2 regions of the Actinoplanes missouriensis 431 genome follow, and region 1 is predicted to be linked to the other one. Evidence: riboswitches for the same ligand, from Rfam matches in the RefSeq annotation. Region 1 holds a riboswitch; the other holds the start of a gene.
The links. A riboswitch is a leader RNA that binds a small molecule or an ion and turns the genes downstream of it on or off. The one in region 1 is predicted to bind cyclic di-AMP.
Positions count from the first base shown of each region.

Region 2: linked by a shared signal. The riboswitch ahead of AMIS_RS14170 (C40 family peptidase) and the one ahead of AMIS_RS02040 (coiled-coil domain-containing protein) in region 1 are both predicted to bind cyclic di-AMP.

Region 1 covers NC_017093.1:422,359-427,440, reverse strand. Annotated here, with positions in the region: gene AMIS_RS02050 (ABC transporter permease) at 1-500, shown strand, start outside; gene AMIS_RS02045 (ABC transporter ATP-binding protein) at 493-1,266, shown strand; gene AMIS_RS02040 (coiled-coil domain-containing protein) at 1,295-2,308, opposite strand; cyclic di-AMP (ydaO/yuaA leader) riboswitch at 2,312-2,451, opposite strand; cyclic di-AMP (ydaO/yuaA leader) riboswitch at 2,659-2,791, shown strand; gene AMIS_RS02035 (coiled-coil domain-containing protein) at 2,798-3,814, shown strand; gene AMIS_RS02030 (glycoside hydrolase family 65 protein) at 3,880-5,082, opposite strand, start outside.
Region 2 covers NC_017093.1:3,026,277-3,031,358, forward strand. Annotated here, with positions in the region: gene AMIS_RS14165 (pectate lyase) at 552-1,760, opposite strand; gene AMIS_RS14170 (C40 family peptidase) at 1,995-2,561, opposite strand; cyclic di-AMP (ydaO/yuaA leader) riboswitch at 2,568-2,745, opposite strand; gene AMIS_RS14175 (flagellar M-ring protein FliF C-terminal domain-containing protein) at 3,078-4,004, shown strand; gene AMIS_RS14180 (dioxygenase family protein) at 4,098-5,012, shown strand.

The sequences.
Region 1 (5,082 bases):
ACTTCCCGCGGGCCAGCCTGCCCCTCTCGGTCGCCCTGGTGGAGATCCGGAACTTCGTGGTGGCCCTGGTCGTGCTGATCGGCATCGTCCTGATCACCGGCGAGCCGATCACCGTGCAGTGGCTGCTCCTGCTGCCGCTGCTGGCCCTGCAGTCGTTCTTCAACACCGGCCTGGCGATGTTCATGGCGCGGTACGGCTCGAAGAACCGCGACATCAAGCAGCTGATCCCGTTCATCATGCGCTTCTGGATGTACGGGTCCGCCGTCCTCTACCCGGTGACCCTCTTCGAGGACAAGCTCGACGGCTGGCAGCTCGCCCTGGTCGAGGCGAACCCGATGCTGATCTTCATCGAGCTGTTCCGCCACGCGCTGCTGGAGGGCGTCACGCTGGCCGGCTCACCGGTCGTGCTGTGGCTCGAGGCGCTCGCGTGGAGCGTGGTCGTGGGTATCGGCGGATTCACCTACTTCTGGCGCGGAGAGAAGGGCTACGGCCGTGGCTGACAACGAACTCATCCCCACCGTCGTCGCTGACGACGCCCACATCATCTACAAGGTGTTCGGCTCGGCCGCTCCGGGCACGGGCAGCCCGCTCGCCAGCTTCAAGCGCATGGTCACCGGTACGAAATCGGCGAATGTGCGCGAGGTGCACGCCGTCAAAGGTGTGAGCTTCACCGCGTACCGGGGTGAGGCGATCGGTCTGATCGGCAGCAACGGCTCGGGCAAGTCGACCCTGCTGCGCGCGGTCGCGGGTCTGCTCCCGGTGGCCAAGGGCGCGATCTACGCGGCCGGCCAGCCCTCCCTGCTCGGCGTGAACGCGGCCCTGATGAACGAGCTCCCCGGCGATCGCAACGTCGAGCTGGGCTGCCTCGCGATGGGCATGTCACCGGCCGAGGTGAAGGAGAAGAAGGACGGGATCATCGAGTTCTCCGGCATCAACGAGCGCGGCGACTTCTCGTCGCTGCCGATGCGGACCTACTCGTCCGGCATGGCCGCCCGTCTGAAGTTCTCGATCGCCGCCGCGAAGCAGCACGACGTGCTGCTGATCGACGAGGCGCTGGCGACGGGTGACGCCAAGTTCCGCCGCCGGAGCGAGGCGCGGGTGCGTGAGCTGCGCGCCGAGGCCGGCACGGTCTTCCTGGTCAGCCACAGTGAGCAGTCGATCCGGGACACCTGCGACAGGTGCATCTGGCTGGAGTCCGGCCTGATCCGGGCGGACGGCCCCACCGACGAGGTGATGCGGGAGTACGAGTCCTACATGCGCAAGTAGGACCCGTACCCCCGAGGGGTTTTGATCTTTAGCGGACCGAGAGATGCACGTGGTTGGTGTGGTCGCTGGAGGGGTCGCCGCCCGCTCCGCTGTACGACTTCCAGCCACTGCTCGGCAGCCAGATCCGGCGGTACCAGATCACGTAGAGCACGTCGAGCGCGTCCGCGTTGTTGATGAAGTAGTTCGCCAGGTTGGTGCCGTAGGTCTTGCTGGCACCCGTGGCGTCCCCGCCGAAGCCGTTCTTGTCGGCCGCGAAGTCGCAGGCCCGGCCCTTCGGGTGCTCACCGCTGTTCTGCTCGCGGAAGCAGTGCACGTACCGGGTGAACCCGTCCTTCTGGGCCTGCTTCAGCGCGTGCAGGGTGCGCGGGGTGAGGCAGCCGCTGCTGGTCGGGTCCTTCTCGGTGCAGCCGGACCCTGAGCCGCTCGGCGCCGGATCGGCCTTGGCGCTGCCACCGCCGTCACTCGACGACGACGCGTCGGCGCCCTGGTTCGCCTTCTTCAGCGCGGTCTCGGCCTGCAGCTTCTTCTTCGCCATCACGTTGACCTGCTTCTGCTGGTCCTTGATGGTGGCGTCGAGGGTGAGCTTGGCCTTGCGCCGGGAGTCGAGGGTCGTCTTGAGCTCCTCGATCGCGGCGTTCTGATCGGCCGCGACGGTCGACAGGATCATGGTCCGGTCGATGAAGCTGCCGGTGTCGCTCGCGTTGACGAGCGCGCTCATCCCGCCCATCCGGCCCGACGTGTATGCCTGGGAGGCGATCTCGTCGAGGGCCGCCTGCTGGGGGCCGACCTGGGCGTCCAGCTTCTTGAGCTCCGCCGTCAGCTCGGTCTGCTTCTTCTTGGAGGACTTGAGCTTCGCCTTCGCCTCCACGTAACCGCGAGAGGCGTCCTCCAGCTGCTCGACGAGAGACTTGGAGCCGCCCTCGCCGTCGTCACCGTTGTCACCGGGAGCGGCGGTGGCCGGTGACGCCACGACCGCCAGCCCGCACACGGCGAGGAGCAGCCCCATCACGGCCGCCAATCGCCGCGCAGTCTTTCGCTGCACAAGGAATCCTTCCGTCGGCCGCCGACCGAGTTAGCTGACGGGTTCGGGACGGAAGCAATCCCTACCACCTTCAAAAGGCGGATTCACCCCGAGGAAATATGGTTCCCCGGCTCGCCGCGAGGGCGATTAGGCGGCGGTCCCCGGGTGGGAACCGGAACCGACCATACCCACTCAATCAACAGATCGACAGTTCTCGTACGTTCCGCGATTACCCGGACACGCGAGGTGATTTGATTACGGAAAGTCGCTGCCTGGTAACAGTTTTGGCCGTCTCGCCGCCCTGATACCGCGCCATTCCTCGGGTAAACTCGTCGCCGGTCCTGCCAGGACGGCACCGCCCCCGAGGAGCCGGCAGGCCGCCGCCTAATCACCGTGAGGTGAGCCGGGGAACCAAGTCAGTGGGGTGAGTCCGCCTTCGGGCGGTAGGGATTGCTTCCGTCCCGAACCCGTCAGCTAACTCGGTCGGCGGTGACTAGGAAGGAACTGTTGATGACCGCAAGTCCCCGCCGGTGGCTGATGCTTGCCCTGGCACCACTGGTGGCTACGACGTTGTTCGTGGCGCCGGTGACCCCTGCCTCCGCCGAGCCGAACGGTTCGTCCGCGACCGCGGAGGAAGAGGACGACGACGCCAACCTCTCCGACGTCATCGAGGCGGCCAACCGGCGCTACGTCTCGGCCAAGGCTGCCGTGACGAAGTCCACAAAGGCCCAGGCGAAGCTGAACGTCGAGATCAAGGCCGCGGAGACCCGGCGCGACAAGCTCATCCCCGAGGTGAACTCGATCGCCCGCGAGCAGTACGTGACGGGCAACCTGAGCGCCGTCGGCTTCCTGCTCGGTGCGAACTCGTCGAACGACTTCCTGCACAAGGCGATCTCCCTGGAGGAGATCAACAAGCTGCACGACGAGAAACTGCACGAGCTGAACGAGGCGATCGCCACGGTCGCCGAGAGCAAGGCGAAACTCGACGCCGAGGTCAAGGCGCAGAAGAAGAACGCCTCGCTCATGAAGAAGCAGAAGGACTCCGCGGAGAAAGCCCTGCAACTGGTGGGCGGCAATGCCCTCACCGAGGGCTTCGTGGTGGCGAAATCCCCGCAGGCCGACCCGGCCCCGCGGAACTCCAGCGGCGGTTTCTCGCCGGAGGGTTGCAACCAGAAGGACCCGACGACGAACGGCTGCATCACCAAGCGCACGCTGCACATGTACAAAGAGGTCAAGAAGGCCGGCTTCGACATGTTCGTCGGCTGCCACCGTGACGGCGGGCCGTTCGAGCACCCCAAGGGCCGGGCCTGTGACTGGTCGCTGCAGAAGAGCGGATTCTCGTCGGCGCACAACGACAAGATGATGAAGTACGGCAACGACCTCATGGCGTTCCTGGTGCGTAACGCCGACGAGCTCGGGATCTACTACGTCATCTGGTACAAGAAGATCTGGTTCCCGGCGTCGGGCTGGAAGGCGTACCACGGCGTCAGTGACCACACCGACCACGTGCACGTCTCCCTGCTCTAGGGAACGCCTCAGGCATCGGAAAAGCCCCCGTCCTCACGCTGAGGACGGGGGCTTTTCTCGTTGCCTCAGTGCACCGCGCGGCGCACCGGCGCCCGCCCGTGCGGCTGGGACGGCGCGGACCCCACCGGAGGAGCCGGCGGGATCGGCATGGTCACCGGGCGCACCTGGGTGACCTCGGTCTCCTTGCCGTGGTGCACGAGCGTCAGCCGGGCCGAACCGCCACCGTTGCGCAGCGAGTAGGTCACCTCGTCCGCCGTCACGTTCACCCGCAGCCGCAGACCGCGCCAGAGCAGCGAGAACTCCAGGTTGTTGATCCGGCTGGGCAGGCGCGGCGCGAAGCTCAGCTGCCCGTTGAAGTCCCGCATGCCGCCGAGACCGGCGACCAGCGAGATCCAGGTACCGGCCAGCGACGCCACGTGCACGCCGTCCCGGGCGTTCTGGTGCAGGTCGTGCAGGTCCATCAGGGCGGCCTCGCCCAGGTAGTCGTGGGCCAGCTCCAGATGACCGGTCTCGGCCGCGAGAACCGCCTGGATGCACGCGGACAGCGACGAGTCACGGACGGTCCGGGCGTCGTAGTACGCGAAGTTGCGCGCTTTCTCCTCCGGCGTGAACGCGTCGCCCCGGATGTACATCGCCATGACCAGGTCGGCCTGCTTGATGACCTGCTTGCGGTACAGATCGAAGTACGGGAAGTTGAGCAGCAGCGGGTAGCCCTCGGGTGGGGTGTTCTCGAAGTCCCACTCCTGCAGCCGGGTGAAGCCCTCGCACTGCTGGTGGACGCCGAGCTCCTTGTCGTACGGGATGTGCACCGCGGCCGCCGCATCCCGCCAGGACGCCGCCTCCTCGTCGTCCACCCCGAGCTTGCGAGCCAGGTCCGGGTGCCGCTTGCAGGCCTCGACCGCGGTCATCAGGTTCTGCTGCGCCATCAGGTTGGTGTAGATGTTGTCGTTCACCACGGCGGTGTACTCGTCCGGACCCGTCACGCCGTCGATGTGGAAGCGCCCGTGCCGGTCGTGGTGACCCAGCGAGCGCCACAACCGGGCGGTCTCGACGAGCAGCTCCAGGCCGACCTCACGCTCGAAGTCGTAGTCACCGGTGGCCTGCACGTACCGCCGGACCGCGTCGGCGATGTCCGCGCCGATGTGGAAGCCCGCGGTGCCCGCAGGCCAGTACCCGGAGCACTCCTGCCCCCGGATCGTCCGCCACGGGAACGCCGCACCGGACAGGCCGAGCGTCTGCGCGCGCTCCCGGGCCAGGTCCAGCGTCGA
Region 2 (5,082 bases), 2.6 Mb from region 1:
CGCTGTCATGAGTGGCGAATCCGGTGACCGCGGCCGCCTCGAATCCGTAGCGGCCGAACCGGGCCATCGCGGCTCTCGGGCCCACGCGTCAAGTAGCGCCGGCTCTGGTAGCGGCCCGGTGTGAGCCTGCGCCGGCAGACTCGAGTACCAATCGCGGATCGGATCGGAATCGGCGCCCGGCCGGTGCCAGACCGCAGTGCCCGACGCCACCAGCGGGTGCCCCCGCTCCAGCACGGTTGCGGCGATCTCCGCGGCGGACGCTGGGTCCATGCCAAGCGTGTCGGTCAGCGCGGCTCTGGTCGTGCTGTCGCTCGCCGACGCGCACAGCGCGAGCAGAAGCCACGCTCCGAGCGGCGATGCGACATGATGCCGCTCGCCGACCGTTGCGTGGAACCGCTGCGCCTATCGAGCGACAGCGCCGGCGGCGTCCGGTGTCATGGTGCGCAGTGTGCCACAGGCCGCCGCGCCGAAACGGCGGCCGACATCCACTCGTCACGACCACCCGCGCGAGCGGCCCGGGAGTCGCCTCCCGGGCCCGCCGCGAACCGGGCCTACTTGTACGTGATGTCGCTCTGGGTGACCTTGCAGTTGGCGTCGTTCCAGCCCTCGCCGAGGTACTTGGGCTCGCTGCCCTTGGCGACGCCCTGGTACTTGCCGCAGACCGTGGCGCCGGAGCTGTTGGTCAGGGTGACGCGGGTGATCGTGGCGGTGTCGCCCCAGTTGCTGTTGATGCCGGCGACCATGTCGATGTTGTTCAGCAGCACGTTGTCGATGCGCACATGCCTCTGGTACGAGTTGGTGCAGTTGCCGCAGCCGCGGTAGAGCTTGCCGGAGCCGCTGAGGTAGAAGCCGGAGATGCTGACGGTTCCGTTGCCGTTGTGCTGGAACGTCTTGTCGCTGCCGGACTTCGCTCCGCCACCGATCACGTAACTCGTACCCCCGCCTGTGCCTTTGAAGGTGGCGGCGTCCTCGCCGATGTCGTTCCACCACACGTTGCGGATGGTGCAGGTGCCTTCGCAGTGCACGCCGTCGCCGGCCGGGGAGCCGAGAATGACGTTCTGCAGGGTGCCGCCGTTGGCGATGCTGAACATCGGGTCCTGGGACTCGCTCTGTGAGCCGTCACCGATGCAGCAGTACGTCTTCATGCCACCGTCGAAGACGCCCGAGACGGTGATCGTGTCGTTGATCGACACGTTGCCGGCCGAGGACGGCCAGGCGCCGGTCGGCGTGCCGGTGCCGCTGGTCGGGCTCGGGCCGGCGGTGGGGCTGGTGGTCGGGTTGCCGGTCGGGGTGGAGCCGCCGTTGTACGTCTCGAACTCGGCGATCCGGGGCGCGGCGGAGGCGCTGGTGATCTCGAACGTGAGCTTCTTCAGCGACGTCGCGGCGAACGTGATGCTGCTCGGGCTGCCGCTGCCGGACGCCAGGACGCTGTTCCTGTCGGCGTTGAGCACCCGCCAGGCGCTGATCGAGCCGCCGCCGGAGGCCTGCTTGATGACGGCCGAGGAGACCGTGGTGGCGCTGCTCCACTTCACTGAGACGTATCCGGTCGCGCTCGCCGGCGACCAGTAGGTGCCGGTGTTGCCGTCGCGGACGTTGCCGTAGCTGGTGCCGCCGGCCTTGCTGGAGCCGTCCGCGCCGGCGCCGAGGCTCAGGTTGTCGGCGGCGAGGGCCTGCGGTGACGGCAGCGCCACCATGATCGCGGCGCTCGCGACCGCGGTGGCGGCCGCGGCCAGCCATCGGACGGCGATCGTTCTTCTCATCGAATTCTCACCTTCATGTGGGGATGGACAGCGCCCTCTAGCGGGGGGAAAGCGCTTTCCTGGCGAGAATAGAGAGAAATTAATGTACGAGTCAACGGGTCGCGCTTTGCGATAGGTGCTACTGCAACTTTTCTGCAAACAAAAAGTATTGACCGAGCCCGATGGCGAATCCTATTGTCGGCCGCGCCGCCCGCACCTGCCGGATCGGCGAGTGCGGGCGGCGTCGCGCCAGGGTCAGACCAGGCGCCGGACCACGTAGTTCTTGCTCCAGATCTTCTGCTTGGAGACGGTCTTGCCGGTCCGCGGCGCCGACCACATCTTGCCGCCACCGGCGTAGATGCCGGCGTGCGTGCCGCGCGTGCCCTTGCGGATGATGATCAGGTCACCCGGGCGCTTCTTGGACTTGGCGACGGCCTTGCCGTACCGCTGCTGCGAGTTCGCCTTGTGCGGCAGCTTCTTGCCTGCCGCTTTCTTGTAGACGTACTTCGTGAAGCCGGAGCAGTCGAACCGCTTGGGCCCGGCAGCGCCGAACTTGTACTTCTTGCCCTTGTGCCGGGCCGCTTCGGACACGACCCGCTTGCCGGCCGCTTTCGCCTTGGCGGAGGCGCTGACGGTGGCCCGGCTCGTGACCGCGCCGGCCGACGACACCGTCCAGGTGGCGGCGACCGCGGTCGTCTGCGGGGCGGCGACGGCGGGCTGCGGTGTGCCGACCCCGCCGGTGAGAAGACCGAGACCCACGGACAGGGCGATGGTGCCGGCTCCCAGCGTACGGGCGGGCCGGCTCGAGATGCGTACGCGCACGGTGAAGGAATCCCTCCGGCACGCCTGCGAGGTTAGCTGTCGGATTCGGGCGCGAAGGTATGCCCGGCCGCACGTCGGCGGCTTCACCCCGAGGTCCTCAACTCTCCGGCCGCCGCGGGCGGCGTGCCGGTCGAGGACCGATAGTGGTTCCCCCGTCCCTGCCCCGGAATGCCTCATGACTCGTCATGCGGGCACGTGCCGCCGGACCGGGGCAGGGCTCGGCGTGGTCCGGTCGGCACGACCGGCGGGCAGGTGCCCGCCGCCCCTCCTTGATAGCCCGGCCCGCAGCGGTCCGCCTCCGCCCCGATGCTCACACAGAGTGGTCGTGGTGCGAGGCGATGTCCGATTCGGAAGCCCGCTGCGAGGTTTGTCGGTACGCCACGCTCATGCCCGGTGACGCTGAGGTCGTGTTGATCTGTGAACGGGAACACGCGAATCGGTCGCCGCCGGACATCTCAACTGGGCGTGCTCCCGGGCGATGAGTCAGGCCCGATGAATCCGTGAGGAGGCAGGCCGGTGCAGAACTCGCCCGCGACGGCGCGCGCCGGGAGGCCGGTCGCGGCGCTCCTGGCCCTGACCCTCGCCGCCTGCATGGTGGGGAGTGCCGTTCCCGCGTACGCGGAATCCCCGGTGTCGCAACGACCGGCGACCGCTCGGCCGGCGCTCGGCGCCGACGCCGCCAGCGTGGCCTTCCAGCAGCGGCTGGACAGCTCCCTGCAGCGCATGCTGGACGCCGTCCTCGGCCCCGGCCGCTCGGCGGTCACCACCAGCGTCGAACTGAACCTCGACCAGGTCGTCACCTCCAGCACCACTCACGCCTGGGACCCGGCCACCGGCGCCCTGTCGGAGCGGATCAGCGCGCGCTCCTACACCGCCGGCAACGGCGGCACACGGTACGAGAGCAGCACCGAGTCCCGGGTCACCGCGCTCGACGAACTGCGGGAGACCCGCCGGCAGGCACCCGGCGACGTCGTCCGGCTCTCCGTCGCCGTCCTCGTCGACGACACCGCGGCGGCGAAGGTCGACCTGGCTCAAGTCCGTGAACTGGTCAGCGTGGCGGCCGGTGCCGACGCCGGCCGCGGCGACCGGGTGACGGTCACCGCCATGCCGATGCACACCGAGGCGGCCGCCGTCGCCCAGCCGGAGACCGAGTCGCACGCCGCGCTGCTCATCGCCGGGGCACTTCTCCTGCTGGCCGGGGTCATGCTGCTGGCTGCTCTGCGGTGGCGGCGGAGGCGGAGCCGGGCGGTCCCTGTGCAGGCCGACTGGCGGGAACCGCTGCGCGTCGAGTCGCAGCTCCAGCCCTCGCCGGTAGCCGCCACCGCCGTCGCACCGATCAGCGCGGCGCCCCACCGTGACGATCGGGAGCGGCAGCGCGCCATCCAGGCGATGGACCCGGCTCAGGCCGCGCAGCAGCTACGCGGCTGGATCGGCCCCGGCTGAGGAGTTGGCGGACTTTTATTGAACATTCAACCTTCACGGCGTACGGTGGGAGTTGTTGAAGGTTCAATTAGAGATTCGCCCTCAGGAGTGACCGTGACCCCGAGCAGCCCCGGCGAAGCCACCGCGATCGCCGACGCCCGTATTCCGGCCGAGCACCCGTTCGCCGCGCACCTGCGGCGGGTCGCCGCTCTCGAGCAGGCCGACCCGCACCGTGCCTGGACGCCCGAGGACGGGCCGATGCCCAGCCTCTACCTCTCGCACGGTGGCGGCCCGATGCCGTTCGAGAGCCCGCAGTGGCTCGACCCGCTGCACGCGTGGGCACGCAACCTGCCCAAGCCGAAGGCGATCCTGATCGTGAGCGCGCACTGGGAGTCGGCCCCGCTGTCGGTCAGCGCCGTCCAGCCGGACGAGCTGGTCTACGACTTCGGCGGCTTCGACGCGCTCTACTACACCTTCCGGTACGACACCCCGGACGCCGGTGACCTGACCCGGCAGGTCGCCGCGATGATGCCGGACACCGAACAGGTGCACCAGCACAACCGGCGCGGCCTGGATCACGGCGCCTGGGTGCCCATGAAGATCATGTACCCGGCAGCCGACATCCCGGTGCTGCAATTGAGCCTGCCCACCGAGGACCCGGACAAGCTGCTCGCCCTCGGCCGGCGACTGCGGCCGCTGCGGGAGCAGGGCGTGCTGGTGATCGGCTCCGGTCACATGACGCACGGGCTGCCGTTCCTGAACCGCGAGATGATCATGCACAACAAGGTGCCGGGCTGGTCGGCCGACTTCGACGCCTGGGCCGCCGACGCCCTGGCCCGCGGTGACGTCAACGAGCTCGCCCGGTTCCGCACCGCCGCGCCCGGCATGCCCTACGCCCACCCGACCGTCGAACACTTCACCCCGCTGTTCGTGACGCTCGGCGCGGCCACCGACCCCACCGCGCCGGTCGTCACGACGCTCGACGGCTACGGCGTCGGCCTCTCCCGGCGCTCTTTCCAGGCCGCCTGACCGGCGGGCCGCGGGTGCCGGGTCCCTACCCCGGCCGGGCCGCTATTGTTTGCTCTCGAACAAGCGTTCA